One region of the Pseudochelatococcus sp. genome, then DNA from elsewhere that is predicted to be linked to it. Evidence: predicted binding sites of a transcription regulator. Region 1 holds the regulator's gene; each other region holds the start of a gene.
What was found. Region 1 encodes PhoB, which activates phosphate uptake and scavenging genes when phosphate is short. Its sites were predicted from a motif close to TGTCATNNANCTGTCAT; they were not measured.

Region 1 (7,888 bases):
GCCCTGATAGCGCGACATGGCCGCGCCCTGATCGATGGTGAGCGCGAGATGGCCGGAGCCGAGCAGCGCGCCGGTGCCGGTTTCGCCCGCCGCTTCCGCCGCCGCGAGGCGCTCGGCGTCGAACGTCGCGCAGGCGCGCAGCCTGTCGGGCGTGTCGAAATCGACCACGACCATGCCGACCGGCCCGTCGGAGCGCGTCTGCAACTGAAACTGCCCCTCGAACTTCAGCGCCGATCCGAGCAGCACCGCCAGCGCCGCGGCCTCTCCCACCACGCGCGACACCGCGGGCGGATAACCGTGGCGCGACAGGATGAGATCGATCGACGGCCCGAGCCGCACAGCGCGCCCGCGCACATCGAGCCCTTCGACGGCGAACGGCAGCACGCTGTCATCCGCGCCCTCGGCAGGCCCCGCGTGGAAGCCGTCCCGCACGCGCTCCTGTCCGCTCGCCACGCTCACCGCCCTCCGTCGGCGGCCGGCGCGGTGACGCCGAAGCACCAGGCCAGAACGCCCTTTTGCGCGTGCAGACGATTCTCGGCCTCATCGAACACGACCGACTGCGGCCCGTCCATCACCGCATCCGTCACTTCCTCGCCGCGATGGGCCGGCAGACAATGCATGAAGATCGCATCCTTGCCGGCGGCCGCCATCAGCCTCTCATTGACCTGATAGGGACGCAGCAGATTGTGGCGATAGCGCTCGTCGTCGTCGCCCATCGACACCCAGCAATCGGTGACGACGGCATCCGCCCCCTTCACCGCCTCGAACGGATCATCGGTCACGAGCACCTCGGCGCCCTGCCCCCCCGCCCATTTGACGAGATCCGCGCGCGGCGCAAGCCCGGGCGGCGTCGCCACCGCGATGCGGAAGTCGAGCCGCGCGGCGGCCTGAATCCACGATGTCAACACATTGTTGGAATCGCCGGTCCACGCCACCGTGCGCCCCTTGATGGGGCCGCGGTGCTCCTCGAAAGTCATCACATCCGCCATGATCTGGCAGGGATGCGACAGCTTGGTGAGGCCGTTGATCACCGGAACCGAGGCATATTCCGCCAGTTCGAGCATCGCGGCGTGATCGAGAATGCGGATCATGATCGCATCGACGAAACGCGACAGCACGCGCGCCGTATCGGGGATCGACTCCCCCCGGCCGAGCTGCATCTCGGCGCCGGTCAGCATGATCGGCTCGCCGCCGAGCTCCCGGAAACCGACATCGAAGGAGACGCGCGTGCGGGTGGAGGGCTTGTCGAAGATCATCGCCAGCACCTTGCCGGCCAGCGGGCGGCTGGCCTGCGGCCCGCCTTTCACGCGCCCCGCCTTGATGGCGGCGCCGAGATCGAGCACCGCGCGCACCTCTTCGCCCGAGAAATCGCCGAGATCGAGAAAATGCCGCACCTTCCGGCCTTCCGTGGCTCCGTTGCCGTTACTCATCCTGCCTGTCTTTCGTCTGCTTTTCCTGCGTCCGGTTCCGCCTGAAGAGTTTGCGCCCGAAACGTCTGCGCCACTTCGCCGAGCCCCGCGACGGCCTCTCCGATCTCCGCCTCGCCGATGATGAGCGGCGGCAGCAAGCGCACCACGTTATCCCCCGCCGCGATCACGACAAGCCGGCGCGCAAGCGCTGCCTTGACGAACTCCGTGTTCGGCACCTTGAGCTTGAGGCCGAGCATCAGCCCCTCGCCGCGCACATCCTCGAACACGTCGGGAAAGGCGTCCTTCAGTTCCGCGAGCCGCTGGCGGAAGAGGCCGGCCTTCTCCTGCACGCCCTCCAGGAAGCCGGGCGCGAGGATCTCGTCGAGCACGGCGTTGCCCACCGCCGCCGCCAGCGGATTGCCGCCGAAGGTGGTGCCGTGGGTGCCGAGCGTCATGCCCTTCGACGCCTCGCGCGTCGCGAGGCTCGCGCCCAGCGGGAAACCGCCGCCGATGCCCTTGGCGATGGCCACGATGTCCGGCGTGACGCCGGCCCATTCGTGGGCGAAAAGCTTGCCCGTGCGGCCGATACCGCATTGCACCTCGTCGAGGACCAGCAGCAGGCCGTTATCGTCGGCGATCTGGCGCAACCGGCGCAGGTCCTGCGGCGGCACGGCGCGAATGCCGCCCTCGCCCTGCACGGGCTCGATGAGAATGCCGGCGGTCTCGGGCCCGATCGCGGCGGCGAGCGCATCCCAATCGCCGAACGGCACCTGATCGAAACCCTCGACCTTCGGTCCGAAGCCCTCAAGGTATTTCTGCTGGCCGCCGGCCGCGATCGTGGCCAGCGTCCGCCCGTGAAAAGCGCCCTCGAAGGTGACGAGACGGAAGCGCTCGGGATGGCCGTTCGCGGCATGATACTTGCGCGCGGTCTTGATCGCGCATTCCAGCGCCTCCGCGCCGGAATTGGTGAAGAACACCGTATCGGCGAAGCTTGCGTCGACAAGCCGTTGCGCGAGGCGCTCCGCCTGCGGGTTCCGGAACAGGTTCGAGATGTGCCACAGCTTGCCGCCCTGCGCGCCGAGCGCAGCCAGCAATCCGGGGTGGTTATAGCCCAGCGCATTGACGCCGATGCCCGACCCCAGATCGAGATATCGCTGACCGTCGCGCGCCACGAGCCATACGCCCTCCCCGGTCTCGAAAACGACGTCGGCCCGCGCATAGGTTGGCAGAAGAGGCGATGTCAAGGCACCATACTCCAGAGAAGGCAGGCCGCGCGCGAAAGGCCGCCAGACGGCGCACGCGCCCCGGAAAACCCGCCGCCCGCGCCGGCCACCCGGCGACGGAAAACGGAAAAGCCGCCCCACAGGGCGGCAACTCCCTAGTATCTTATGATCGATGCCGCAGACATTCAAGTATAAACTCCGCCGCGCCCCGCCGTCGGCGCTCGCGGCGAAAAATTGCGAATTTCGCGCCATCGCCTTGATATCGCCCGCATTCACAGCATTCTTCGCGGCGTTCAAGGATTTGTTTACGATCTCTCCTGTGGGAAATTGCGCGCCAATCGACGCATGACTCTTGCCGGAGAGTCGCAGCATATTGTAGTTTCCCGCGTGAGAGCCACGGAATATCGTCCGGCTGCCTCTTCCAGCGTTTCCCATGAGGTGAACGTTGCGTCCGGCAATGAGTCGTTTGCCGGCGAAATGAGGGATTCCGTTTGGGCATCGAGGGATTCCCCGCGGGGCGTGGCGAGATGGAGCATGAATGATGAGCGATCCCGGCAACACCTGGACTGACGAGCGCGTCGAGCAACTGCGCAAGCTTTGGAGCGACGGGTTGAGCGCCAGCCAGATTGCGACGGAAATCGGCGGCGTCAGCCGCAATGCGGTGATCGGCAAGGTTCATCGTCTTGGCCTGTCGGGCCGCGCGAAGGCGCCGGCGGCGCAGACCGTCCGCGCGCCGCGCAAGCCGCCGCAGGCTGCCGAGCCGCTCGCGCCCGCCCCGCGCCAGGTTCCGCCGGCGGCCATCGTTCCTCCCGCCCCGGCGCCGCAGCCCATGGCGCCGACCTTCGGCAACGCCGCGCTCGCGGCCGCGCCGCTGGCCGTGGAACCGGATGAGGATCCCGTCCGCAGCCCGGCCGCCGATCTCGTGCCGGTCACGCGCGAGAATGTCGTTGTGCCGATTTCCGAGCGTGTCACCATCATGGATTTGCGCGAGTACATGTGCCGCTGGCCGGTGGGCGATCCCACGTCGCCGAATTTCCGCTTCTGCGGCGCGCGGGCGGTGATCGGCATGCCCTATTGCGCGCATCACGCCAGCATCGCCTACCAGCCCGTTCTCGATCGCCGCCGGGACCGCAAGCGCGCCTGAGCCGGGGCCGCCCCATCACGGCAAAAGAAGAAAGCCGCCGGACGATCCGGCGGCTTTTGCATGAGCCCGCACCGGGCAAAATCCTTCCGGCGGGACGGTCGCAAAGCGCTCTACTCGGCGCGCGCGAATGTCTCGTCGAAAGCATAGCCCGCGCCGCGCACGGTGCGGATCGGATCGGGGCTGCGGGCGCGGTTGATGGCCTTGCGCAACCGTCCGACATGCACATCCACCGTGCGCTCGTCGATATAGACATCGTGGCCCCATACGCCATCGAGCAATTGCTCGCGGGTGAAGACGCGGCCGGGGCTCTGCATCAGGAACTCGAGCAGCTTGAACTCGGTCGGCCCCAGGTGCAACTCGCGGCCGTTGCGGCGCACGCGCCGGGTTTCCCGGTCGAGCTCGATGTCGCCCGCCAGCAGCAGTGTCGCCACATGACCAGGCTTCGTGCGCCGCAGCAGCGCGCGCACGCGCGCCAGCAGTTCCGGCACGGAGAAAGGCTTGACGACGTAATCGTCGGCGCCCGTGGCGAGTCCCCTCACCCGTTCGCCCTCCTCGCCGCGCGCCGTCAGCATGATGATCGGCAGGCGTTCGGTGTCGCCGCGCGCACGCACGCGCCGGCACAGCTCGATGCCGGAGAGGCCCGGCAACATCCAGTCCAGCAGAACCAGGTCGGGAACCTGCTCCCGGAGCCGGATCTCCGCTTCGTCGCCGCGTCCGACACTGTCGACGAAGTAGCCTTCGGCTTCGAGGTTGTAACGAAGAAGCAGCGCCAGCGGCTCTTCGTCCTCCACGATGAGAATGCGTGGTCCTACCATGATATCCTCGTGGAACCGCCCGCAACCATTGCGAGACATCGAATCTTCACGTGCTCAGGCTACACTGTCCTCATCGGCAATTCGGCGGAGGTTGTCGCGCGGAGACGCCGCGCAACGCGAGCAACCCCTTCGGACCGTTCTCCGAAAGGATCATGTGCGCTTGCGGCATATGAGGATGACCGGTGCATCGCCCGAGCTGTCCATCTTTCCCTGTACGTTCCACCTGACCCCTCGGGACGGCGCATCCCGCGAGGCTGCGCAAGCAGAGCCCGCCTTGACGGCGCACGGCCCCGGAGCGCCGTGGGGTACTCCGGGACCTGCCGCCTTCAGAGCGTTGCGGTCGTGGCGAAGCTCGTGGTGTCGCCCTTGGGGCGCTCACCCGCAAGCGTCTCGCCCGTGGTCAGGAAGTAGATCGTCTCGGCGATGTTGGTCGTGTGGTCGCCGATGCGCTCGATGTTCTTGGCAAGGAACAACAGATGCGTGCAGAACGTGATGTTGCGCGTGTCTTCCATCATATAGGTGAGAAGCTCGCGGAACACCGAGTTGTAGAGCGCGTCGATACGGTCGTCGCCGTTCCAGACGTCGAGCGCCTTCTTTTCGTCGCGCTGGGCATAGGCGTCGAGAACGTCCTTGAGCTGCGCCTGCACGAGATCGCTCATGTGCTGGACGCCGACGACGATCTTGGCCGGCTGCAACTCGCTGCTGATGGCCAGGACGCGCTTCGCCGTGTTCTTCGCCAGATCGCCGATACGCTCGACATCTCCGGCCACGCGGATGGCCGAGACGATATCCCGCAGATCGACCGCGACCGGCTGGCGGCGGGCGATGGTGGACACCGCAAGATCCTCGATCTCGCGTTGCAGGTTGTCGAGACGCACGTCGGCATCGATGACCTGTTGGGCGAGGGCGACGTCGCGGCGCACCAGCGCGCGCGTGGAATCATCCAGTTGCTTCTCGGCAATGCCCCCCATCTCGGCGATCTTGCTGCGCAAGAGTTCGAGATCGGCGTCGAAGGAAGTTACAATATGTTCGGCCATCACCAAATATCCCTGTCTGAAGGCGGCACGGGCGATGCGGCGCACCGCCCGGTCCATACGCCCGATCAGCCGAAGCGGCCCGTGATGTAGTCCTGCGTGCGCTTGTCCTGCGGCGCGGTGAAGATCTTCGTCGTTTCCGCGAATTCCACCAGCTCGCCCAGATACATGAACGCCGTGAACTGCGACACGCGCGCCGCCTGCTGCATGTTATGCGTCACGATGGCGATCGTGTAGTCTTCCTTCAGCTCGTCGATCAGCTCCTCGACTTTGGACGTCGAGATCGGATCGAGCGCCGAGCACGGCTCGTCGAACAGGATGACCTCGGGCTTCACGGCAACGGTGCGGGCGATGCACAGGCGCTGCTGCTGGCCGCCCGAAAGGCTCTGGCCGGAAGCGTTGAGCTTGTCCTTGACCTCGTCCCAGATGGCGGCGCGGCGCAGGGAGGATTCGACGCGCTCGTCCATTTCCGCCTTGCTCAGGCTTTCGTAGAGGCGGACGCCGAAGGCGATGTTGTCGTAGATCGACATCGGAAACGGCGTCGGCTTCTGGAACACCATGCCGACCTTGGCGCGCAGGGCGTTCAGGTCCTGGTTGGGAACGAGCACGTTCTGCCCGTCCACCAGCACCTCGCCCTCGGCCCGCTGGCCGGGGTAAAGATCGTACATGCGGTTCAGGACGCGCAGCAGCGTCGACTTGCCGCAACCCGAGGGGCCGATGAAGGCGGTGACGATCCGGTCGTACAGCGGCAGATTGATGCCCTTCAGCGCCAGCGTGCTGCCGTAGTAGAACTTCAGATTGCGAACCGAAACCTTTTCGGTGAGGGGGCCGGCGGGGATCGCCGGCGGCACCGGTTGCGTGGCGCTCTGGGTGGTCATTTCTTCTTCCTCGTGGAGAGAGCGCGAGCCGAAATGCTCATCGCAAGAACCGTAAAGGTGATAAGCAGGGCGCCCGTCCATGCAAGCTGCTGCATGTTCTCGTCAGGCGTCTTGGTGAAGTTGTAGATCACGACCGGCAGGCTGGCGATCGGCTGCGTCATGTCCCAGCTCAGGAAGTTGTTGCTGAGCGCGGTGAACAGCAGCGGCGCGGTTTCGCCGCTCACCCGCGCCACCGCCAGCAGGACGCCGGTGACGATGCCCGCGAGCGCCGCCTTGTAGGCGACCTGACGGATCACGATCGAGCGCGGCAGCCCCAGCGCGGTCGCGGCCTCGCGCAACTGGCCGGGCACGAGCAGCAGCATGTCCTCGGTCGTGCGCACCACGACGGGGATCACGATCACGGCCAGCGCCGCAGCGCCCGCCCAGCCCGAGAAGCCCCCGAACGGCGCCACCAGAACCTCGTAGATGAACAGGCCGATGACGATCGACGGCGCGGAAAGCAGGATGTCGTTGATGAAGCGCACGACGTTCGTCAGCTTGTCGTAGCGGCCGTATTCCGCCATGTATGTGCCGGCGAGCACGCCGAGCGGCGTGCCGATGAGCACGGCGACGAAGGTCATCATGATGGAGCCGATGATGGCGTTCAACAGGCCGCCGCCGACGGAGCCCATGCTCGGCGTGATTTCCGTGAACACGGCGGCGGACAGGCCGGAGAAGCCTTCCCACACCAGCACGCCCAGGATCAGCAGCAGCCACAGGATGCCGAACAGCGCGGCGGACGTGCAAAGGCCCATGGTGATGCTGTTTTTGCGCTTGCGCGCGGCATAAGTGACCATGATCAGGCCCCCTGCTTGTTGAGGCGCGCCAGCATGAGGCGGGCGGCGGCCAGCACGATGAAGCTGATGATGAACAGGATGAGACCGAGCGCCACGAGCGACGAGCGATAAAGCCCTTCCGACGCCTCGGCATATTCGAGCGCGATGGTCGCGGAAATGGTCGTGCCGGGCTGAAGGATCGACGCCGAGATCTGCTTGGCGTTACCGATCACGAAGGTGACGGCCATCGTCTCGCCCAGCGCGCGCCCCAGCGCCAGCATGATGCCGCCGACGAGACCGGCGCGCGTGTGCGGGATGACCACGTTGCGCACGACTTCCCAGGTGGTGCAACCGAGGCCGTAGGCCGCTTCCTTCATCACGGCTGGCACCGTCTCGAACACGTCGCGCGACACCGAAGCGATGAACGGCAGCACCATGATCGCCAGGATCAGGCCCGCCGTCAGCGTGCCGAGACCGTAGGGAGGGCCGGCGAAAACCGCGTTCAGCAGCGGGACGGGGCCGAAGACCGCGATCAGGAACGGCTGCACCGTCTGCTGGAGGAAGGGCGCG
Region 2 (7,888 bases), on a different contig from region 1:
ATCGAGTCCGGTTCGCTCGATCCTGCCGAGTCCGCCCTTGGTGAGCGGATTGCAGGGCTGACCGCTCTACGGGACCAGGCGCGAGCCGATGCCTCACGAATCGAAGCCATGCTCGCAAGCTCGGCCCATCAGGGCCTGACAGGCATTGCCGTTCGGGAAATGGCGACCGAAGCCCGCAGCCGGATGAGGCTTGGAAAGGGCGGCTATCGGCGGGAACACGTCCGGGCCTTCGCTCAGCGCGTCGAGGTCGCCGACGACGCGGTTCGCATCATGGGATCGAAAAACACCCTGCTGCGGACATTGGTGGCTGCGAAAGGAGGGAAATCGGCGGGAATCGGCGTTCCCGGTTTTATACCGAAGTGGCGGAGAGAGAGGGATTCGAACCCTCGATACGGTTGCCCGTATACACGCGTTCCAGGCGTGCGCCTTCAACCACTCGGCCACCTCTCCAGACATTGACCCCGGAACAGAATTCCGTGACGCCAATCCCGCCGCCGTTGTCGCCATACGAATACCTTCGGAGACAACCCCGTCAATGACGACGACATGGCATCATCAGTGGCAGGCCGACACCGTAACGGTTTCGCATCAGGTATCGATTCCAGCGCAGACCGGAACCGCAACGAACATGCGACAGCAGGAGTGGCTTCTACCCATTTGTCATGCCGGTGGCAAGGGCTGTTTTGAACGAACCGGCAAACATTCTCCCTTTTCCACCATGCGCCGTCGGCAACCCCGCTGCCGCAACGGCCGTCAGGTGTGAACGCTCCCGATGAGGCGCTCGCGCACCATCCGCGAGATCTGATCGAGCAGGCCGACCGTGATCAGAATCAGCAGGATGATGTAGGCCACCTCGTCGAAACGCATCACCTGCCAGCGCGATATCAGCTCGAAACCGATGCCGCCGGCGCCGACGAGACCCAGCACGGTGGCCGAACGCGTGTTCGATTCGAAAAAATACAACGCCTGCGACACGTAAACCGGCAATACCTGCGGCAACAGGGCATAGCGCTGTACCGTCACCGGAGATGCCCCTACCGATTGCAGCCCCTCGACAGGCCCCTTCTCGGTGTTCTCGATCGCCTCCGCGAAAAGCTTGCCGAACGTGCCCATGTCGCTGATGAAGATCGCCAGAATGCCCGCAAGGGGCCCGAGGCCGACCGCCGAGATGAAGATCAGCGCCCAGATCACCTGGTCGATGCCCCGCGCCACGTCGAACAGACGCTTCGTCAATACCCGCAGGATAAACGCCGGAATCACGTTGCGCGCCGCCAGGAACGCCAGCGGCAGCGCCACGAGGGCGGCCAGCGAGGTGCCGATGAACGCCATCGCCACGGTTTCGCCCAGCGAGCGGAAAATATCCGCATGCGCGAAATTGGCGAAGTTGGACCAGTCGAAAAAATTCGCCAGCAGCAGGCCGGCGCGCGGATCGGGCGACAGCAGGCGCGCCGGCGTCAGGCCATAAGCCATGTGCAGCCATACGAGCATGGCCAGCGCCGCCGCGAGGCCGCAACCCACAAGCGTGCGCCGCGATGGCGACAGGCCGAAAGCCCCCGGATTGTAAAGCCGCGCGGCGCGGATTTCCTCAGGCGTAACGGCGTCGAGACGGATGGGGCGCATATCTTTGGTCCATTTGCTGTCGATCCACAGGCACGCCGGGACGGTGCGCGTCAAACCACCCGCGCGTCGCGGATGAGCCGCTGGCGCAGGAAGCCGGACAGCGCGTCGATTGCCACAACCAGCAGCACGATCAGAAGGATCACGGCGCTGATGTCCTCATAGCGGTTGAAGTTGATCACCTTCTTCAACTCCTCGCCGATGCCGCCGGCGCCCACCACGCCGATGATGGCGGAAGAACGCACGTTGATCTCGAAACGCAGCAGGCCGTAGCTCAGAAAGCCGGGCAGCACCTGCGGCACGATGGCGTAGCGGATCGTCTCGAACCAGTTGCCGCCCACCGCCCGGATGCCCTCCGCCGGCCGCGGACTCGCATTCTCGTTCAGCTCCGAAAACAGCTTGCCGAGTGCGCCGGCCGAATGCAGCCCCATTGCGAGAATGCCCGCGAGCGGGCCGATGCCGTAGCAGAACACGAAGAACAGCGCGAAGACGAGATCGGGAATCGATCGCAGCACCTCGAGGAAGCGGCGCGATATCCACACGATCGAACCATGCGGAGACAGGTTGTAGGCCGCCGGGAAGCTCAGCACGAAAGCGACGGAAAAACCAAGCAGCGTCGCGAGCACGGCCATGGCCACGGTGTCGAGCAACAGGGCCAGAAACGTGTTGATGTTGTAAAACCAGTAAAGCAGGGACTGCTTCGTGTCCCAGTCGCCGAAAAGATGCGACAGGGAGAGAATGGGAATGCGCTCCGCGGAACCCTGCGCCACGGGCGTCGAGAACAGTTTCGAGACATACTCGCCCAGTTTCGGCAGCCCCTCGATCACCGGCAGGAGACCGAAATCCGTCCACCAGGCGGCAAGCGCGAACAGGGCGGCGAAAATGACCACGCCGGCCAGCGTGGCGCGGAATTTCTCGCGGCGATGGTCATCGATGCGCCGACGCATGATGTCGTAAGCGCCGGATATCGGGGCACCGGATGTCTCGACTGACGTCATGACGCACACACTTCTCGCGGTTGCGGGAACACGGCCTGGTCTTTTGGTTCTGAGCGATCAGAATGCGCTCCTAGAGCACGAAGCGATCAGATTGAATCGCCATCCTGCTCTCAACTTCACATTTTACCGCGACTTGCGTTCAACTCGATGGATCGACTTGAACGCAAACGGCTCCAAAGAGCAGGCGGACGCGGACCGATGCGGCCCGCCCCGGCCGAAACCGGGCGGGCCGCATCAGGCTTGCGTGGATCAGTTCTTGCGGCCGCCCGTGGCCTCGGCCTGACGCAGCTTGATGATGTCTTCGTAAAGCTCAAGCGTCGCCTTCGCGTAGCCCTTGCCGGTGCCGCGCTCGATCGCCTGGTAGATGGCGGGGTGCTTCACGGGCAGATCGAGGTGGATCTGAAGCAGCTTCTCCTTCAGATCCGCCGGCAGATCGGCGCGGATCGCAACCGGGCCGTTCGGGATCTTGCCCGACTGCCAGATGATCTTGACGTCCTTCATGTCGAGGAGCTTCTTGTCCACCATCGCGCGCAGATTGCCGCGCGAATAGCCCTCGTTGATGTCGCCCTGGCCCGAAGTCCACGTCACGGCGACGTCATACTGCTTGTTGAGCACCGCGAGCACGCCCTGCTCATGGCCGCCGGCGAAGCCCACGCGCGAGAAGAACTTCTCGGGGTCCTTGCCCTCGGCCTTCAGCGTGGCGTTGGGGATCAGGTAGCCGGACGTCGAGTTCGGGTCGGCGAAGGCAAGCGACTTGCCCTTGGCGTCGTCGAGCGAGTTGATGCCGCTGTCGGCGCGCGCCACGGCGACCGAATAGTAGAAGGTGGAACCGTCGTTCTCTTCCGCGACGACGAGCGGCTCGATGCACTTGTTGCAGTCGAGATAGGCGCCGGCGAAGCCCGAGGCGCCGAAGGCGGCCAGCTCGACCTGCCCGGCGCCGATGGCCTGCATGATGCCGGCGTAGTCCGTGGCCGGATAGAGCTTGACCGGGATGCCGAGTTCCGTCTCGAGCAGCTTGCGGTAGTCCTCGTTGCGGGTCAGCAGGTCGGTGGCGTTTTCGCCGCCGATCAGACCGACGCGAAATTCCTTGACGGTATCCTTGTAGCCCTGGGCAGCGGCAGGGGCGGCGAGCGCGAGCGCGGCGGCGGCCGCGAGCATCAGCTTGCGAAGCATGGTGGTACTCCGTGAGAGTTGACAAGAACGGTGGGGCATGGCTCTTGCGCCCGCTGCCGGAAACCCCGCCGGCGGCGGGGTTCAGGCGGGAGTGGCCTCAGGTGCGAGCTTCCTGCCTGGAACGATGCTGGTCGAGGTGATGCGCTCGTCGAGAGCCGCGCCGTCGGTCCCATAGATCTGCCGCACCACGGCGTCGTCCAGCTCCTCCGGCGTGCCGTCGAAGACGATGCGGCCGTTGGCCATGCCGACGATCCGGTCGCAGTAATGGCGCGCGGTGTCGAGCGTGTGCAGATTGCAGATGACGGTGATGCCGTCCCGCTGGTTGATGTCGCGCAGCGCGTCCATCACCACCTTCGCGTTGAGCGGATCGAGCGAGGCGATCGGCTCATCCGCCAGAATGATCCGCGGCTCCTGAAGCAGGGTGCGGGCGATCGCGACGCGCTGCTGCTGGCCGCCGGAAAGCGTATCCGCGCGCTGCAAGGCCACTTCCGCGATGCCCAGCCGCTCCAGCGCGCGCAGCGCGAGCGTCCGCTCGGCGTCGGTGAAGGTCTTGGTGAGCGAGCGCCACAGCGGCACGTGATTGAGGCGGCCGGTGAGCACGTTGGTGAGCACGTCGAGCCGGTTGACCAGGTTGAACTGTTGGAAGATCATCGCCGCGCGCGAGCGCCAGTTGCGCAGCGCCGCGCCGCGCAGGCGGGTGATGTCCGCATCCTCGAACAGGATGCGCCCTTCGGTGGGATCGATCAGCCGGTTGATCATGCGCAGCAGCGTGGACTTGCCGGCGCCGGAGCGCCCGATGACGCCCACCATGCTGCCGACCGGAATCTCGACCCGCGCATCGGCCACCGCAGCCTTGTCGCCAAATCGCCTTGTCACGCCATCAATGATCAGCACCGCTCATGTCCTCATGTCGCTACCCGCCACGACAGATGCGTTGTGACAGTGTTGCGCAACACAACGATGACAATCGGCACCGGAACCGCCCATCCGTGTCGGAAGTCTTCCACGGACGGCCAGGAAATCAACCGTCCCGCATCAGCCGCCGATACCGAGCGACTTGAGCTTGCGGTGCAGTGCCGAACGCTCCATGCCGATGAACTCGGCGGTGCGCGACACATTCCCCGAAAAGCGGTTGATCTGGGCGATCAGGTACTCGCGCTCGAAAATCTCGCGCGCGTCGCGCAGGGTGAGGCTCATCAGCTTCTCGCCGCCCGCGCCCGCGGGCGTGGTGGGCACCAGCGTGCCGATTTCGGCCGGCAGCATGTCCGCCGTGATGGCGGCGTCGGGCTCGCCGCCGGCCAGGATCATCAGCCGCTCGACATTGTTGCGCAACTGGCGCACGTTGCCCGGCCAGTCGTGGGACTGGAGCACCGCCAGCGCATCATCGGCGATGGCGCGCCGCGGCAGGCCCGTCGCCTGCGAGATCTGGTCCATGAAGAAGGTGATCAGTTCCGGCACGTCCTCGCGGTGCTCGGCGAGCGAGGGCACCCGGATCGGCACCACGCTGAGCCGATGATAGAGATCCTCGCGGAAGCGCTCTTGCGCGATCTCGTGCGCGAGGTCGCGGCCGGTGGAGGCGACGATGCGCACATCGACATGCACCCGCGCCGTGCCGCCCACGCGCTGAAAGTTCTGGTCGACGAGCACGCGCAGGATGCGGCTTTGCGTCTCGCGCGGCATGTCCGCGACTTCATCTATATAAAGCGTGCCGCCGTGGGCCTCTTCCAGCGCGCCCACGCGCCGCCCGCGCCCGTCGCCGCTCTCGACGCCGAAAAGCTCCTGCTCCATGATGTCGGGCGTGATGGTGGCGGCGTTGATCACGACGAAGGGCGCCGACGCCCGGCTGGACATGGTGTGGATGGTGCGCGCGACCAGCTCCTTGCCCGCTCCGGGCGCGCCGGTGATCAGCACGCGGGCGTTGGTGGGGGCCACGCGCTCCACGGTGAGGCGAAGCTGGTTGATGGCGGCGGAATGGCCCACGATGCGGCTGGCCTGCACGGAGCGCGCGCGCAGATCCTTCACCTCCCGGCGCAGGCGCGACGCCTCCAGCGCGCGTTCCGCCACCAGCACGAGGCGGTCGGCCTTGAACGGTTTCTCGATGAAATCGTAGGCCCCGCGCCGGATCGCGGAGACGGCCGTCTCGATATTGCCATGGCCGGAAATCATGACGACCGGCAGCTCGGGATTGTTTTCCTTGACGATATCGAGCACCTGCAACCCGTCCAGCCGGCTGCCCTGCAACCAGATGTCGAGGAAGACCAGATGCGGGCGGCGTGCCTCGATGGCCGCCAGCGCCTCGTCGGAACTGCCCGCCGTGCGCGCCCGGTGGCCTTCGTCCTCCAGAATACCCGCGACGAGATCGCGGATGTCCGCCTCGTCGTCGACGATGAGAATGTCAGCGCTCATGCCCTGGCTCCCGGTTCTCGCCGCCGACCCTCTCATAGGGCCGGACAGGCTCGGTTGATGCCGCCACCTTTTCCGGCGCGGCCTGCCGCCCCGCCGTGCCCTGCAGGGGCAACCACAGCACGACGCGCCCGCCGCGCCCGCCAGGCGCGTCGAGAAGCTGGATGCCCCCGCCGTGGTCCTCGAGGATCTTGCCGACGATGGCGAGGCCAAGGCCGGTGCCTCCCTCCCGCGTGGTCATGTAGGGTTCGAGCAGCCGGTGGCGGTTCTCGCGCGGAAAACCCTTGCCGTTGTCCGTCACCTCGATGACGACGCGGTCCGCCTCGCGCCGGACGGCGACCGTGATGCGGCCGGCCCCGCGCTCGGCCTCCGGCACGGCCTTGACCGCCTCGGTGGCGTTCTTGACGATGTTGGTCAGCGCCTGCGACAGCAGCCGGCGGTCGAAATGGGCGACGATCGGCGCTTCCGGCAGCTCCTGCGCGAACACGATGTCGGGAGAGCCGACATGCATCAGGAACAGCACCTGCCGCACCGTCTCCACGATATCCTCATCCGCCTGCGCGGGCTTGGGCATCCGCGCGAAGGAGGAGAACTCGTCCACCATGCGCTTGATGTCGTCGACCTGGCGCACGATGGTTTCCACGCATTGGTCGAACACCTGCCGGTCCTCGGTGATCACCTTGCCGTATTTGCGCCGGATGCGCTCGGCCGACAACTGGATGGGGGTCAGCGGGTTCTTGATCTCGTGCGCGATGCGCCGCGCCACGTCCGCCCATGCGGCGGTGCGCTGGGCGGAAACGAGCCCGGTGATGTCGTCGAGCGTGATGACGAACCCGCGATCCTCGCCTTCGTCCTTCTCGCTGGTGACGCGCACGTTCAGCATGCGCTCGTCGCGCCCGCCGCGCGCCAGCGACACCTGCCCCTGCGACACCTGCCCCTGCGCCAGCGCGCGCCCCTGCGCCTGCGCGCGGCGCACGCTTTCCAGCGCCTCCGTGACCAGATCGGCGATTTCGGGAATGACCTCGGCGGCCGGGCGGCCGATCAGCTCCGCCGCCGGGGTGCCGATCAGCGCCTCGGCCGAGCGGTTGACGATGTTGACGATGCCCTCGCCGTCCGTGCCGATGACGCCCGCCGAGACGCCGGCGAGCACCGCCTCCGTGAACCGCCGGCGCTGGTCGATCACCTCGTTGGCGGCCACGAGCCCGTCGTGCTGCTGGCGCAGCTCCGTGGTCATCTTGTTGAACGTGGTGCTGAGATGGCCCAGATCGCCCTCCGTCCGCAGCACCGGCACGCGCACGTAGAAGTTTCCGCTCGCCACCTGATCCGTGGCGTGGATGAGGCGGCGGATGGGCGACACAAGCCTGTTGGCGAGACTGAGCCCGAACCAGACCGCCGACAGCAGCACGATCAGCGCCACCAGCGCGAACATCAGCGCGAAGACGACCTGGATCGTGACCTTCTTTTCCTCGAGCGCCTGATAATACGCCACCCCCACCTCCGCCACGGCGGGAAACTCCACCGCCCGCGGGTCGACGGGCCGGGCGACGTAGAGCAACGTCTCTTCCTCCCATTCCAGACGCAGGATGGAGCGGAAAAGATTGCCGGATTGGGGAATGAGGCAGATCGGATCGCGCGAATTGGCCGATTCGATGTCGTCCGGGCTCGGGCCGGGCAGCCGCTCGTTCTCGTCCGCGTCG
Region 3 (7,888 bases), on a different contig from region 1:
CCACGATCCCACGACGCCCGGCCGGCAAGGCAACGACATCGGCCCGAGCTACCGCTCGGCGATCTTCCCCGAAACGCCCGAGCAGGAAGAGGCGGCGCAACAGGCGATCGCCGATGCCGACGCCTCCGGCCTCTGGCCGGGCAAGATCGTCACCGAGATTGCGCCGGCCGGGCCGTTCTGGGAGGCGGAGCCGGAACATCAGGATTATCTGGTGCGCAATCCCGGCGGCTATACCTGCCATTTCATCCGGCGCGACTGGAAATTGCCGCCTGCCGCCGAATGACATCGGGAAACCGGATGTCGCGCCGGGCGAAGCATCACGCTCATTTGACATCGGCGCGCATGACTTTGCCGCTTTCACCTGCCAACAATGGGCCGTTCCATGACGGGAGACGGTCATGCAGGGTTCCAGAAGATCTTTTCTTGCCTCGGTGGTTGTCGGCGGAGCGGCCGCGGGAGGGGCGGCGCTCCTGTGGCGCCTGCCGTCGCCGGCATCCGCCGGCCCGCCCGACGACGCGCCCGCCGGCGATGTCTCCTTTGCCCTGACGGACGCGCAATGGCGGGCGCGTCTTTCTCCGGCTCAGTATTATATCCTGCGGCAGCATGGCACCGAACGGCCCCATACGAGCCCGCTCGACAAGGAGCGCCGCGCCGGCACGTTCCGTTGCGCGGGCTGTGACGGGCCGCTCTTCGCGTCGGAAACGAAGTTCGACAGCCGCACCGGCTGGCCGAGCTTCTGGCAACCGCTCGATGGGGCCGTGGGCACGTCGCTGGACACCGGCTACGGCATGGTGCGCACGGAGGTGCATTGCCGGCGCTGCGCCGGCCATCTGGGGCATGTCTTCAACGACGGTCCGCCACCCACCGGCTTGCGCTACTGCATCAACGGCGTCGCGCTCGTTTTCGCGCCCGCGCAAGCCTGAGAGGCGGACATGACCATCCTGCTATCGTATCTCGGCGGCGTCCTCACTATCGCGAGCCCCTGCATCCTGCCGGTGCTGCCGTTCGTTTTCGCCGGGGCGGGGCGATCCTTTCCGCGCTTCCAGCTTCCCATGCTGGCGGGCATGGCCGTTGTGTTCGCCGCCGTCGCGTCGCTGGCGGCGGTGGCGGGGAACTGGGCGGTGCAGGTGAATGTCTGGGGCCGCTGGATCGCCCTCGCCCTGATGGCGCTGTTCGGCCTCGCGCTGCTCGTGCCCGCGCTGGGCGCGCGTCTGGCGGCGCCTTTCGTGGCGCTCGGCGACCGGCTGAACAGGCAGGCGGGGCAGGGCGACAGCCCTGCCGCCGCCCTTCTGCTCGGCGCGGCGACGGGCCTGCTGTGGACGCCGTGCGCGGGGCCGATTCTGGGGCTGATCCTGACCGGGGCGGCCTTGCAGGGCGCGAGCGCGCAGACGTCGCTGCTGCTTCTCGCCTATGCGGCCGGCGCCGCGACGTCGCTGGCGGTCGCCCTGTTGGCCGGCGGGCGGGTGCTCGCGGCGCTGCGGCGGCGCATGGGTCAGGGCATGGGTCAGGGCATGGCGGCGGTCGAGTGGCTGCGGCGCGGCGCGGGCGTCGCCGTGCTGGCGGCGGTGATCGCGATCTTTCTCGGCCTCGACACCGGCCTGCTCGCCCGCCTGTCGACGGCCGGCACGACGCGCATCGAACAGACCCTGATGGACGGCCTCGGTATGGACGGCGCCGGCGAACAGGCCGGGGCCATGATGGCCGCCGGGCCGGCGATGATGGCCGGCAATGCGATGATGATGCAGGGCGGGGCCATGATGGCGGCGCAGACACCCGAGGGCGCGCCCGCCGGCCTGCCGGTGGAAGGGCGCATGCCCTCGCTGTCGGGGGCGGTGGAATGGTTGAACAGCGAGCCGCTGACCGCGGCGCAGTTGCGCGGCAAGGTCGTGCTGCTCGATGTCTGGACCTATTCCTGCGTCAACTGCCTGCGCACGCTGCCCTATGTCCGGGCGTGGGCGGAAAGATACCGCGAGCGCGGCCTCGTCGTCATCGGCGTCCATGCGCCGGAATTCGCCTTCGAGAAAAACATCGGCAATGTGCGGGAGGCGGTGCGCCAGCTCCGCATCACCTATCCGGTCGCCATCGACAACGATTACGCCATCTGGCGCGCGCTGGACAATCGTTATTGGCCGGCTCACTATTTCATCGACACGCAGGGCCGCATCCGCCATCACCATTTCGGTGAGGGCGAATATGAAAAGTCGGAGCGGGTCATTCAGCAATTGCTTGCGGAAACCGGTACGGTTTCCACGCAGCAGGACGCGCCCGTCTCGCTTGCGCCGCAAGGCGTCATGATGGCTGCGGACTGGGCCAACGTCCGCTCGCCGGAGACCTATCTGGGGTATGAGCGCATGGCGCAGTTCGCTTCCGCCGGGCCGGTGGCGCGGGACGAGGCCGCGGATTACGCGCGGCCGGCGGAACTCGCGCTCAACCGCTGGGGGCTGGAGGGGCGCTGGACGATCGGCGGCGAGGCCGCGCGGGTGGTCGCGCCGGGCGGGCGGATCGTGTTCCGCTTCCATGCCCGCGATCTCAATCTCGTGCTGGGCGGCGAGGGCGCCGACCGGCCCGTGCCGTTCCGGGTGCGCGTCGACGGCGGGCCGCCGGGCGCGGATCACGGGCTCGATGTCGATGAGGAAGGCAACGGCGTGGTGCGCCAGCAACGGCTTTACCAGCTCGTTCGCGCGCGAGGCGATGTCCGCGAGCACACTTTCGAGATCGAGTTTCTGGAACCGGGCGCGAGCGCCTATGCATTCACCTTCGGCTGAGGAGAAGCTGACATGTCGCGCGTGGTCGGATCGGCGAGCGGGTTGCTGGCGGCGCTCTGGCTCATGTTTGCCGGGGCCGCTTTCGCGGCGGGGCAGGTGCGGATCGACCCGCCGCATCGCGACCTGCCCGCGGGCGAGGCGCGCTCCGCCAGCATCGTGCTGGCGGGCGGATGCTTCTGGGGCGTGCAGGGCGTTTTCCAGCATGTGAAGGGCGTGACCGCCGCCGTATCGGGCTATGCGGGCGGCACGGCCGCGACGGCGCGTTATCCGCTCGTCGCCAGCGGCCGCACGCGCCATGCCGAGGCGGTCGAGGTGACTTACGACCCCCGGCAGATCAGCCTGGGGCGCATCCTGCAAGTGTTCTTCTCCGTCGCCCACGATCCGACTCAGTTCATGCGCCAGGGGCCGGATGTCGGGCCGCAATACCGCTCGGCGGTCTTTCCCGCCAATGACGATCAGCGCGCGGTCGTCGAGGCGTATATCGCGCAGCTCGCAGCGTCCGGCGCGTATCCGCAGCCGGTCGTGACCCGTGTGGAGACGCAGGGCGGCTTCTTCCCCGCCGAGGACGAGCATCAGGACTACATGACGCGCCATCCCGCCCAGCCCTATATCGTCATTCACGATGCGCCCAAGGTCGCCAACCTGTCGAAGCTGTTCGCGGATCTCTATCGGGAAGAGCCGGTGCTGTTCTTCGCCCGCCGGTGAAGAGCGTCCGGGATCATGAGGCGGCCCCGATGTCGCGCGCCAGCAGCTCCGACAGCCAGTCGGTAAACACCTGAAGGCGGCGGGAGAGATGCTGACGGTGCGGGTAGAGCAGCGTCAGCGGCATGGGCGGGGCGCGGTGATCGGGCATGACTTCGACCAGTTCGCCGGCCGCGATATGCGCCTTCACGTCATAGGCCGGAATCTGGATCAGGCCGAGGCCCGCGAGGCAACAGGCGATATACGCCTCCGCGCTGTTGACCGTGACGCGCCCGCGCAGGCGCACGGCGCGCGCCTCGCCGTTCTCCATCCACTCCCAATCCTCGACCCGCCCGCTGGACGGCGAGGCGTAGTTCACCGGCCAGTGCCCGGCGAGGTCGTCCGGCGTGCGGGGCGTGCCGTGGCGCGCCAGATAGCCGGGGCTCGCCACGTTGATGAGCGGCAATTCGCCGAGCGGGCGGGCGATGAGGCCCGAAATCTCCAGCACGCCGACGCGCAGCGCGCAATCGATGCGGTCTTCGATCAGGTCGACGGTCCGGTCGGTCACGCCGAGTTCGATGTCGATTTCCGGGTAGAGATCGAGGAACGTCGGCAGGGCGGGGGCGAGAATCAGGCGGCCGATGCGCCCCGGCACATCGATCCTGAGCTTGCCGGAAGGCGTCGTCGCCCGCCGGAACAGGCTTTCCGTCTCCTCCACCTCCGCGATGAGGCGCAGGCAGCGCTCGTAAAAGGCCGCGCCGTCGAGCGTCGGCGAAACTTTTCGCGTGGTTCTGTGCAGCAGCCGCGCGCCGACCCGTCCTTCCAGCTCCTGCACCGCCGCCGAAACCGACGAGCGCGGCAGCCGCAGCGTATCGGCGGCGCGCGTGAAGCTCGAACACTCGACGACGCGTGTGAAGATACGAAACAGGTCGATGCGGTCCACGATGGAACGAAGCTCCCGATTGGTCGAAACAACCGACAGGTGAAACCATAACCTGTATCTTTATCCGTTATTCGTAGACGATATCGTGCGAAGCCGAAAGCGGCCGCGCGGCGGCCGCATGACGAAAGGCGAACGCCATGACCGCACATAATGCAACGAACCCCCACGGCATCGAGGGCAAGACCGTCATCATCGCCGGCGGCGCGAAAAACCTCGGCGGGCTCATCGCCCGCGACTTCGCCGGACGAGGCGCGAAGGCCGTTGCTATCCATTACCACAGCGATTCCGCCGGGGCGGACGCCGAGGAAACGCTCGCGGCGGTGCGCGCGTCGGGCGCGGAGGCCGTCGCCCTTCAGGCCGATCTCACCTCGGCCGGCGCGGTCGAAAAGCTGTTCGCCGATGCGGTGGCCGCTATCGGGCGCCCGGATATCGCCATCAACACCGTCGGCAAGGTGCTGAAGAAGCCGATCCTCGACATTTCCGAAGCCGAATACGACGACATGAGCGCCATCAACGCGAAATCGGCTTTCTTCTTTCTCAAGGAGGCGGGGCGTCACGTCAACGACAACGGCAAGATTCTCACCGTGGTCACGTCGCTGCTCGGCGCCTATACGCCGTTCTACGCCGCCTATGCCGGCCTGAAGGCGCCGGTGGAGCATTTTACCCGCGCGGCGTCGAAGGAGTTCGGCGAGCGCGGCATTTCGGTGACGGCCATCGGGCCGGGGCCGATGGATACGCCCTTCTTCTACGGACAGGAAAGCGTCGAGGCGCAGGCTTACCACAAGACGGCGGCGGCGCTGTCCGCCTTCTCCGGAACCGGCCTGACCGATATCGAGGACATCGTGCCCTACATCCGGTTCCTCGTTTCCGAAGGGTGGTGGATGACCGGCCAGACGATTCTCGTCAACGGCGGCTACACCACGAAGTAAGCTACACCACGAAGCAAGCATGGACGCGGCCGGCCCGTGGCCGGTCGCGGACATTTTGCGCATCGGACGCCCGGCGCGCTTGCGGATCATACGGGCGTCATTTATCGATCATTATAATGGTTGTTGTTCTCCAGAAACGGGTTCCGTATGTCACTTTCCGATCATGACGACCCGCTTTCCCTGACCTGGTCGGCCGGGGAACTCGCACTCTACCGCTTCTGCGAGCGGTTCGATCCTTGGCTTCTGTCATGGGTGCCCGGCGAGGCGTGCCCGCCCGATCTGTCCGCCGTCGCTTCCGCGCCGGAGGCGCTGCGCCTTGTTTTCACCGGCGCGCGGGCGCGGCGGGTGCCTGTCGGCGTGATCGGCCCGCGCGTCGCTTCCGAGAAGGAATACGCCCTGGCCGAGGCGGTGGGGCGGGCGCTGGGCGAGCATGGCCTGCAACTGATCTGCGGCGGCAAGAGCGGCGTGATGGAAGCTGCCTGCAAGGGCCATCTGGCGGCCGGCGGTTTGCCCGTCGGCCTGCTGCCCGATACCGAGTGGCGGGAGTGCAACGATTATGTCGCCGTTCCCATCGCGACCGGCATCGGCCCGGTGCGCAACGCCATTCTCGCCCGCGCGAGCATGGTGCTGGTGGCCATCGGCGGCGGCTACGGCACGCTGACGGAAATGGCCTACGGCCTGCACTTCGATCGCCCCGTGCTGGCGCTGGGCGACGCCCCTTTCGTGCCCGGCGTCCTGGCGTGCGAAACGCCCGCCGATGTCATCGCCCATATCGCGCAACACCTGCTGCAAGATGCGCCGCGCGTGATCGACTCCGCCCCGCGCGCGCTCTGACCCCGCGCCGCGCGGAGACCGGCTGGCTGTAAAGAATATGTCATGAAAGCATCGTGAACTTCATCTATGTAAGATTTCGATCAAGCATGAAATTGGCGCTGCCGGTATCGTTCATGCAAAGATGATATCTTTCGGTGGAGCGGGTGTCTTTCAGCGGAGCTTGTGCCGTGGGGCTGGTGGCGGTTCTTTATCTGGTGTTTCTGGCCGCGCCGATCGCCCTGCTGCTTGTCGGCTCGGTGGGGGAGACGTGGACGAACACGTTGCTGCCCCGGGGCTTCACGGGCCGCTGGTATGCCGAGTTGCTGGCCGATCCGAGTTTTCGCCGCGCGTTCTTCACCAGCCTGCGGGTGGTGGCGCTGGTGTGCGTGCTGAACGTGCTGGTCGGCCTGCCGCTGGCCTACGCCATTCACGCGGCGGCGCGGCGCGGGGTGCGGCTTGCGGCGCGGCTCGTTTCGCTGTTGCCGATCGCGGTGCCGGAACTGGTGCTGGGGTTCGGTTTCGTGCTGGTGTTCTCGTCGGATGCGCTGCCTTGGCTCGGCACGTTCTGGATCGTTGTGGCGGGTCATCTGGTGCTCACGCTGCCCTACACGGTCAACGCCTTGGTGGCCGACATGCAGCAGCTCGGCCTGCCGGCGCTGGAACAGGCGGCGGCGGGGCTGGGGGCGCCGTTCGGATCGCGCTTCGTCGACATCGTGCTGCCGATGCTCGCCACGAGCCTCACCTCGGCCATGCTGACGGTGGCGGCGCTGTCGATCGGCGAATTCCAGCTTTCCAACCTCGTGTCCGGCTTTCTGTCGCGCACCTATCCGGTGGTGCTGTTGCAGGCGTTCTACGGCGCGACCGGTTTTGCCTGCGCCGCGACGGTGGTGCTGCTGGTGCTCGCCGTGCTCGCCGCGCTGGCGACGGCATTGACGGGGCGCGCCGGCGCGCCCGTGCGGGGGGCATAGCATGAGTGTCGTGTTCGAGGCGGTTTCCTATACCTATCCCGGCACCGGCATCGGCGTCTTCGACATCGATCTTTCCATTGCCGACGGGGAACTGCTGGCCATCATCGGCGCATCGGGATCGGGCAAATCGACGTTGCTGAAGCTTCTGGCGGGCTTCATCGCGCCGGATGGCGGGCGCATTCTGGTGGACGGCAGGGATGTCACCCGCCTCGGGCCGGAGGAACGCCAGCTCGGCATCGTATTCCAGAACTACGCGCTGTTTCCGCACATGAGCGCGGCGCGGAACGTCGCCTATCCGCTCAAGATGCGCGGTGTCGGGCGATCGCAGCGGCTGGAGCAGGCGCGCGCGGCCCTGGCGCGTGTCGGGCTCCGGGATTTCGCGGATCGTCGCCCGGCGACGCTCTCGGGCGGGCAGCAGCAGCGGGTGGCGCTGGCGCGGGCGCTGGTTTTCTCGCCGCGCGCCCTGCTGCTCGACGAACCGCTTTCAGCGCTCGACGCGGCGCTGCGGGTGGGCATGCGCGACGAAATCCTCAAGGTGCAGCGTCAGGCCGGCATCGCCACGCTGCATGTCACCCACGATCAGGAGGAGGCGCTGTCGCTCGGCGATCGCGTGGCGGTGATCGCGGGCGGGCGCATCGCGCAAGTCGCGCCCCCGCGCGAACTTTATGAGCAGCCCGCCACCCGCGCCGTCGCGGCCTTCGTGGGCGAGGCCAATCTCTGGGAGGGGCGCGTCGCCGCGCCCGGCCGCGTCGCGCTCGCCGGTTTCGACCTCGCGGCGGAGACGGGAGG
Region 4 (7,888 bases), on a different contig from region 1:
GACATCGAGCAGGTTCATGCCCGGCGAGCCCATGAAACTCGCGACGAACAGCGTCTGCGGATCGGCGTAAAGATCCAGCGGCGAGCCTTGCTGTTCGATGGCGCCGGCGTTCATGACGACGAGCTTGTCCGCCAGCGTCATCGCCTCGAGCTGGTCATGGGTGACGTAAACCAGCGTCGTGCCGAGCGCGCGTTGCAACCGGCGGATCTCCACGCGCATGTGGCCGCGCAGCTTGGCGTCGAGATTCGACAGCGGCTCGTCGAACAGGAACGCCTGCGGTTTGCGCACGATGGCGCGGCCCATCGCCACGCGCTGGCGCTGGCCGCCCGACAACTGGCGCGGCTTCCTGTCGAGAAACGGTTCGATTTCGAGAATGCGCGCCGCTTCCTTAACCCGCGCATCGATCTCGGCGCGCGGCGTGCCGCGGTTCTTCAGGCCGTATTCCAGATTGCCGCGCACGGACATGTGCGGGTAGAGCGCATAGTTCTGGAACACCATGGCGATATCGCGCTCGGCCGGCTCCAGATTGTTGACCACGCGCCCGCCGATGGCGATCGTGCCGCCGGTGATGCTTTCCAGCCCCGCAATCATGCGCAACAACGTGGACTTGCCGCAGCCGGAGGGCCCGACCAGCACCACGAGTTCCCCGGCGCGAATGGAAAGATCGAGCCCCTTGATGACTTCGACGCCGCCGGGATAGGTCTTGCGGACATTCTCGATTGTGATGGTCGCCACTTTATTTCTCCGTCTCGACAAGGCCCTTGACGAACAGGCGCTGCATCAGGATGACGACGATCACCGGCGGCAACATGGCGAGCATGACGGCCGCCATGGCGAGATTCCATTGCGGCTCGGCATCCGACACCGCCACCATCCGCTTGATGCCCATGACGATGGTGTAGTAACGCGGGTCCGTCGTCACCAGTAGCGGCCACAGATATTGCACCCAGCCGTAGATGAACAGGATCACCGACAGCGCCGCGATATTGGTGCGCGACAGCGGCAGCAGGATGTCGCGGAAGAAGCGCAGCGGCCCCGCCCCGTCGACGCGCGCGGCTTCCGTCAATTCGTCCGGCAGCGTCATGAAGAACTGGCGGAACAGGAAGGTCGCGGTCGCGGAGGCGATCAGCGGCAGCGTGAGGCCGGCGTAGGAATTGAGCAGGCCGAGATCGGCGACCACCTTGAAGGTGGGCAGAATGCGCACCTCCACCGGCAGCATGAGCGTGATGAAGATCATCCAGAAAAACACCACCCGGCCGGGAAAGCGGAAGTAAATGATGGCATAGGCCGAGATGATGGAAATGGCGATCTTGCCCACCGTGATCACCACGGCCATGATCAAGGCGTTGCCGAGCATCAGCGTCAGCGGCGGCGTGCCGGCCGTCGCCATGCCGGAGCGGAACATCTCGCCGTAGTTGGCGGCAAGCTCGTTGCCCGGCAGCAACGGCATCATGTCGCTGAAGAAGGCGTTGTTGGGATGCGTCGAGGCGACGAAGGCCAGATAAACCGGCAGCGCCACGATGATGACGCCCGCGATCAGCACGAGATGCGTAAGAACGTTCAACCAGGGCCTGTTCTCGATCATCGTTTCACCTTCAATACTGCACGCGCCGTTCGACGTAGCGGAACTGGACGAAGGTGAGCGCGATCACGATCAGCATCAGGATCACGGACTGCGCGGCGGACGAGCCGATGTTGAGGCCCAGCACGCCGTCCGCGAACACCTTGTACACGAGGATGTTCGTCGCCCCCGCCGGCCCGCCGCCGGTGGTGACGTCGACGATGGCGAACGTGTCGAACATGGCGTAATTGATGTTGATGATCAGCAGGAAGAAGGTCGTCGGCGACAGCAGCGGGAAGATGATCGTCACGAAACGCTTCCACGGCCCCGCGCCGTCGATGGCCGCCGCCTCGATCAGCGACCGCGGAATCGATTGCAATCCGGCGACGAAGAACAGAAAATTATACGAAATCTGCTTCCAGCTCGCCGCCACCACCAGCATGATCATGGCATGGTCGCCGTTGATGCGGTGGTTCCAGTTGACGCCCGCGAACGAGAGCAGATAGGGCAGCAGGCCGATGGTGGGATTGAACAGGAACCACCACAGCACGCCCGCCACCACCGGCGCAACCGCATAGGGCCACACCAGCAGCGTGGTGTAGACGCCGCCCATCCTGATCAGCCGGTTGACCGCCACCGCCAGCAGCAGAGCGATCGACATCGAGCAGAAAGTGACGGCGACGGCGAATACCGCCGTGACCCACAGGGAATCGAGATAGGCCGGGTCGTCGAAAAGCCGCGTGTAGTTGGCGAACCACACGAAGGAGGTGGAAAGCCCGAACGGGTCCTCGCGCAGGAACGACGACACGATCGCCTGCCCCGCCGGCCACAGAAAGAACACCACCGTTATGGCGATCTGCGGCGCGAGCAGCGCGTAAGGCAGGATTTTGTTCGGGAAGATCGTGCGCTTGGTCTGCATGCGGGCGGGCCGATCCCATCGGAAGGCGGGAAGCCCGCGCCGGACCGGCGCGGGCTTCGCTCAGGGTGCCAAAGCTCGTGGTGCGAAAGCTCGTGGCGCCGGAAGCGCACTTACTTGTTGGCGGCCTCGAAGTCGCGCAGGATGCGGTTGCCGCCCGCAACCGCCGCGTCGAGCGCTTCCTTCGCGCTCTTCTTGCCGGCGAGCAGCGCCTCGAACTCGCTGTCGATCACGTCACGCGCCTGCGCGAGGTTGCCGAAGCGGATGCCCTTGGAGTTGACGCTCGGCTCGCCGCGCGTGATCTGGTTGATGGCGATGTCCGCGCCCGGGTTCTTCTCGTAGTAGCCCTGGGTCTTGCCCAGCTCGAAGGCGGCGTAGGTGATCGGCAGATAGCCGGTCGCCTGGTGCCATTCGGCCTGCACCTCGGGCTTCGACAGGTAGGAGAAGAACTTCGCCACGCCCTTGTACTCTTCAGCCGGGCGGCCCTGAAGCGCCCACAGCGTGGCACCGCCGATGATCGAGTTCTTCGGCTCCGCGATCACATCGTCATAGAAGGGCAGCGGCGCGAAGCCGACCTCGAAGGTCTTGGCGTTGGCGACCACGCCGGCGCGCGAGGCGGACGAATTCATGTAGATGGCGCATTCGCCCGAATAGAACTTCGGCGGCGCATCGTTGCCGCCCACCGGGCCGCCGTACTGGAAGATGCCCTCGTCCGACCACTTCTTCAGGTTCGTGAAGTGCTTGACCTGCGCGTCGCCGTTGAAGGTGAACTCCGCGCCCAGGCCGCCGAAGCCGTTCTCGAGCGTGCCGTAGGGCTTGTCGTGCAGGGCGGAGAAGTTCTCGAGCTGCACCCACGACACCCAGCCGGTGGTGAAGCCGCACTTCGCGGCGCCGGATTCCTTGATCTTCTTCGAGAAAGCCTCGACCTCGGCCCAGGTCCTGGGCGGCGTGTTGCGGTCGAGACCGGCCTTCTCGAACGCGTCCTTGTTATAATAGACGATCGGCGAGGAGGAGTTGAAAGGCAGCGACAGGATGTTGCCCTGCGTATCGGTGTAATAGCCCACCACCGGCGCGAGGAAGCTCTTCGGATCGAAGGGCTCGTCGTGATCGGCCATCAGCTTGTAGACCGGATAGACGGCGCCCTTGGCGGCCATCATCGTGCCCGTGCCGACCTCGAACACCTGCACGATCGCCGGCTGCTGCTTGGCGCGGAAAGCCGCGATGGCGGCCGTCAGCGTCTCGGGATAGCTGCCCTTGTAGACCGGAACGATCTTGTAATCTGCCTGCGTGGCGTTGAAGTTCTGCGCGATCTGCTCCAGCTTGACGCCAAGCTCGCCGCCCATCGCATGCCACCACTGGATTTCCGTCGCCGCGAGCGCGGGCGCGGTCAGCGCGAGCGAGACGGCAAGCGCCGCAACCGAGGTCATCACCTTGTTCGCCATTGTCATATCCCCCAAAGCCGGATGACCCCGCAACGCGCAGGGATGCATCGTCAATCCCACAAACACAGCACCACGCGCCCCTCGGGACGCGCGGCGCTCGATCCATTTGCTGATGCAATAGGCTGACGGGATGATGATTAGTTGACAGGGAGATGACGCTTTGACGACAGTCTCGGCGCATTGTGGAAGAAAACGTAAGCCGCCTCACGTCTGCGCGCGCCGATGCCGGGTAAGCCCGGGCGTTTCGCCCGTCCACAGGCGGAAGGCGCGCGAGAAGCTCTTTTCATTCTGAAACCCCACCAGATGCGCGATCTGTTTCAGCGGCCGGTCGCTGCGCTGCATCAGTTCGATGGCGCGTTCGCGCCGTACTTCGTCCTTGATCCGCTGGAGCGACGCGCCTTCCTCGCGCAACTGGCGGTGCAGGGTGCGGCTCGACATGTTCAGCATTGCGGCGAGTTCCTCCGCGTCCGGCAGGCCCGGCGCGGGGCTGTGGACATGGGCGCGGCCGGCCATCCGCGCCCTTAGCAGCATGCGCACGCGGTTCACCAGCAGGCGGTCGCGGCGGTATTGCAGCACGGTCAGCGTCAGCGCCTTTTGCAGCATCGTCCGTGTCGCCGCCTCGTCGCGCAAGGGCGGCAGCGCGAGATAATTGGCGTCGAAGCTGAAACCGGCTTCCGCCGCATCGAACCGCGCCACGCCCGGAAACATCGCCCGATAGGCGTCCGCGTGCGCGGGACGCGGGAACGGAAACGACAACGCGTTGAGCGGAATGCGCGAGTCGATCAACCAGCAGGCAAAGCCGTGCACCATGCGCAGCACGGACACGAGGCAGAATTCGCGCAGCGATTCCGGCACGCCTTTCCGCCCCGGCGCGCGGCGCTCGCGGATGGCAATGGTCGCCGCCCCGCCCCTCACGCTGAGCGCGAGCCGGATATCCTCGACCAGCAACCCGTGGCAACGGCACCAGCGCTTGAGCGCCACACCGAGGTCCGGCGCGGTGACGGAAGCCCGGCACAGCATGCCGTGGCTGCCCCACGGCAGGCGGCGCGAGAACCAGCCGAGCGCCTCGTCGTCCAGCTCGCGCATCGCATGGCCGGACAGCGCCTCGAACTGTTCGGCCGTGACGCGCGCGCTCTCGTCGCCCAGCAACGGCGGCGCAATCCGTGCCACCTCCAGGGCCCGGCCGAAGGGCATCCCGCGGCGTTCATAAGCCATTGATATGGCATTGACAAAGGCAATCGGCGTAATCGCCGCCGGCTTGTTTTCACGGCAATCCCTCATGGCTTCATCATTTCTCAGGATGGCGGAAATTGCAACCATTGTGGCGACAATCGGCGCGGAAGGCGGACTAGTCTTGCTCGAAACGAGCCGGCAACCGGCATGCATGCAATCGGGAGAAGCGCCATGACATCATCCCTCCTGGGCCTCGATTTCGATCTCGGCGAGGATATCGAAGCACTGCGCGAGGCGGTGCGCGCGTTCGCCGCGAAGGAGATCGCGCCCATCGCCGCCGATGTCGACGGAGACAACCTCTTTCCCGCCCCGCTGTGGCGCAAGCTCGGCGATCTCGGCCTGCACGGGCTCACCGTGAGCGAGGAATACGGCGGCACCGGCCTGGGCTATCTGGCGCATATCGTCGCCGTCGAGGAAGTCTCGCGCGCCTCGGGCGCGATCGGCCTGTCGTATGGCGCGCACTCCAACCTGTGCGTGAACCAGATCAACCGCAACGGCAACGCCGCGCAGCGTGCGCGATACCTGCCCAAGCTCGTTTCCGGCGAGCATGTCGGGGCGCTGGCCATGAGCGAGCCGGGCGCGGGCTCGGATGTGGTCGGCATGACGCTGCGCGCGGAGAGGAAAGGCGACCGCTTCGTCCTCAACGGCTCCAAGATGTGGATCACCAACGGCGGCGACGCCGACACGCTGGTGATCTACGCGAAGACCGATCCGGCGGCCGGGCCGAAGGGCATCACCGCTTTCATCGTGGAGAAGGATTTTTCGGGCTTCTCGGCCGGCGCGAAGCTCGACAAGCTGGGCATGCGCGGCTCCAACACCTACCCGTTGTTCTTCGACAATGTGGAAGTGCCGGAGGAAAACGTGCTCGGCGGCGTGGGCAACGGCGTGCGCGTGCTGATGTCGGGCCTCGACTACGAGCGGGCGGTGCTTTCCGGCGGGCCGCTCGGGCTGATGGCGGCGGCCGTCGACGCCATCGTGCCCTATCTGCACGAGCGCCGGCAGTTCGGCCAGGCCATCGGCGAATTCCAGCTCATGCAGGGCAAGGTGGCCGACATCTATACGACGTGGCAGGCGGCGCGCGCCTATGTCTACGCGCTCGGCAAGGCGTGCGACCGCGGCAATCACGCACGCACCTTGCGCAAGGACGCGGCCGGTGCAATCCTCTTCGCGGCCGAAAAGGCGACATGGCTCGCCGGCGAGGCCATCCAGACGCTCGGCGGCGTGGGCTATACGAAGGAATTTCCGGTCGAACGCCTGTGGCGCGACGCCAAGCTTTACGAGATCGGCGCCGGCACGTCGGAAATCCGGCGCATGCTGATCGGCCGCGAACTGTTCAACGAAACAGGAAACTGATCATGGCGGCCATCGACAGCAGGATCAGCCCCCGCGGCGCGGATTTTCAGGCGAACAGCGACGCCATGCAGGCGTTGGTGGACGACCTGCGCCGGCGCCTTGCGGAAGTGGCGCTCGGCGGCGGCGCGGCGGCGCGCGAAAAACATGTGGCGCGCGGCAAGCTGCTGCCGCGCGAGCGGGTGGAACTGCTGCTCGATCCCGGCACGCCCTTCCTCGAAATCTCAGCCCTCGCCGCCTTCAACGTCTACAAGGAGAAGGACGGCGGCGATTCCGCCCCTTCCGCCGGCGTCATCGCCGGCATCGGGCGCATAGCGGGGCGCGAATGCGTCATCGTCTGCAACGACGCCACCGTGAAGGGCGGCACCTATTTTCCGCTCACCGTGAAGAAACACCTGCGGGCGCAGGAGATAGCGCAGCAGAACAACCTGCCCTGCGTCTATCTGGTGGATTCGGGCGGCGCGAACCTGCCCAATCAGGATGAGGTTTTTCCCGATCGCGATCATTTCGGCCGTATCTTCTACAATCAGGCCAACATGAGCGCGGAAGGCATCGCGCAGATCGCCGTCGTCATGGGCTCCTGCACGGCGGGCGGCGCCTATGTGCCGGCGATGAGCGACGAAACCATCATCGTGAAAAATCAGGGCACGATCTTTCTCGCCGGCCCGCCGCTGGTGAAGGCCGCCACCGGCGAGGTGGTGAGCGCCGAGGCGCTCGGCGGCGGCGACGTGCATACGCGCCTGTCCGGCGTCGCGGACCATCTCGCCAACGACGACACGCATGCGCTGGCGCTGGCCCGCCGGGCGGTGGCCAACCTCAACCGCACCAAGAAAATCCCGCTCGACGTCATCGAGGCCAGACCGCCGAAATACGACACGCGCGAGATCTACGGCATCATCCCCACCGACACGCGCAAGCCCTTCGACGTGCGCGAGATCATCGCCCGCATCGTGGACGCTTCCGAGTTCGACGAGTTCAAGGCCCGTTTCGGACCGACGCTGGTGACGGGCTTCGCGCATATCGAGGGACTGCCGGTCGGCATCGTCGCCAACAACGGCATCCTGTTTTCGGAGAGCGCGGCCAAGGGCGCGCATTTCGTGGAGCTGTGCTGCCAGCGGCGCATTCCGCTCGTGTTCCTGCAAAACATCACCGGCTTCATGGTCGGCCAGAAATACGAGAACGAGGGCATCGCCCGCCATGGCGCGAAAATGGTGACGGCGGTGGCCTGCGCCAATGTGCCGAAGTTCACCGTCATCATCGGCGGCTCGTTCGGCGCCGGCAATTACGGCATGTGCGGACGCGCCTATTCACCGCGCTTCCTGTGGATGTGGCCCAACGCGCGCATCTCCGTGATGGGCGGCGAACAGGCAGCCGCCGTGCTCGCCA

Region 2: the regulator PhoB is predicted to act here: its motif matches at 4,738-4,754, upstream of phnC (phosphonate ABC transporter ATP-binding protein).
Region 3: the regulator PhoB is predicted to act here: its motif matches at 5,414-5,430, upstream of ACOYJQ_RS10555 (TIGR00725 family protein).
Region 4: the regulator PhoB is predicted to act here: its motif matches at 4,072-4,088, upstream of ugpB (sn-glycerol-3-phosphate ABC transporter substrate-binding protein UgpB).

Annotation. Positions count from the first base shown of each region.
Region 1 covers NZ_JBMNUS010000007.1:72,142-80,029, forward strand. The annotation lists gene ACOYJQ_RS11715 (Hsp33 family molecular chaperone) at 1-453, opposite strand, end outside; gene argF (ornithine carbamoyltransferase) at 456-1,430, opposite strand; gene ACOYJQ_RS11725 (aspartate aminotransferase family protein) at 1,427-2,653, opposite strand; gene ACOYJQ_RS11730 (GcrA family cell cycle regulator) at 3,174-3,776, shown strand; gene phoB (phosphate regulon transcriptional regulator PhoB) at 3,887-4,591, opposite strand; gene phoU (phosphate signaling complex protein PhoU) at 4,918-5,628, opposite strand; gene pstB (phosphate ABC transporter ATP-binding protein PstB) at 5,694-6,503, opposite strand; gene pstA (phosphate ABC transporter permease PstA) at 6,500-7,339, opposite strand; gene pstC (phosphate ABC transporter permease subunit PstC) at 7,342-7,888, opposite strand, start outside.
Region 2 covers NZ_JBMNUS010000012.1:86,968-94,855, forward strand. The annotation lists tRNA gene ACOYJQ_RS16380 (tRNA-Ser) at 361-450, opposite strand; gene phnE (phosphonate ABC transporter, permease protein PhnE) at 754-1,620, opposite strand; gene phnE (phosphonate ABC transporter, permease protein PhnE) at 1,671-2,615, opposite strand; gene phnD (phosphonate ABC transporter substrate-binding protein) at 2,865-3,788, opposite strand; gene phnC (phosphonate ABC transporter ATP-binding protein) at 3,870-4,682, opposite strand; gene ACOYJQ_RS16405 (sigma-54-dependent transcriptional regulator) at 4,824-6,194, opposite strand; gene ACOYJQ_RS16410 (ATP-binding protein) at 6,184-7,888, opposite strand, start outside.
Region 3 covers NZ_JBMNUS010000006.1:41,926-49,813, forward strand. The annotation lists gene msrA (peptide-methionine (S)-S-oxide reductase MsrA) at 1-283, shown strand, start outside; gene msrB (peptide-methionine (R)-S-oxide reductase MsrB) at 399-923, shown strand; gene ACOYJQ_RS10535 (cytochrome c biogenesis protein DipZ) at 933-2,765, shown strand; gene msrA (peptide-methionine (S)-S-oxide reductase MsrA) at 2,778-3,470, shown strand; gene ACOYJQ_RS10545 (LysR family transcriptional regulator) at 3,484-4,389, opposite strand; gene ACOYJQ_RS10550 (SDR family oxidoreductase) at 4,527-5,318, shown strand; gene ACOYJQ_RS10555 (TIGR00725 family protein) at 5,466-6,152, shown strand; gene ACOYJQ_RS10560 (ABC transporter permease) at 6,296-7,099, shown strand; gene ACOYJQ_RS10565 (ABC transporter ATP-binding protein) at 7,101-7,888, shown strand, end outside.
Region 4 covers NZ_JBMNUS010000002.1:91,021-98,908, reverse strand. The annotation lists gene ugpC (sn-glycerol-3-phosphate ABC transporter ATP-binding protein UgpC) at 1-735, opposite strand, end outside; gene ugpE (sn-glycerol-3-phosphate ABC transporter permease UgpE) at 737-1,585, opposite strand; gene ugpA (sn-glycerol-3-phosphate ABC transporter permease UgpA) at 1,596-2,480, opposite strand; gene ugpB (sn-glycerol-3-phosphate ABC transporter substrate-binding protein UgpB) at 2,591-3,904, opposite strand; gene ACOYJQ_RS03920 (AraC family transcriptional regulator) at 4,124-5,113, opposite strand; gene ACOYJQ_RS03915 (isovaleryl-CoA dehydrogenase) at 5,324-6,505, shown strand; gene ACOYJQ_RS03910 (carboxyl transferase domain-containing protein) at 6,508-7,888, shown strand, end outside.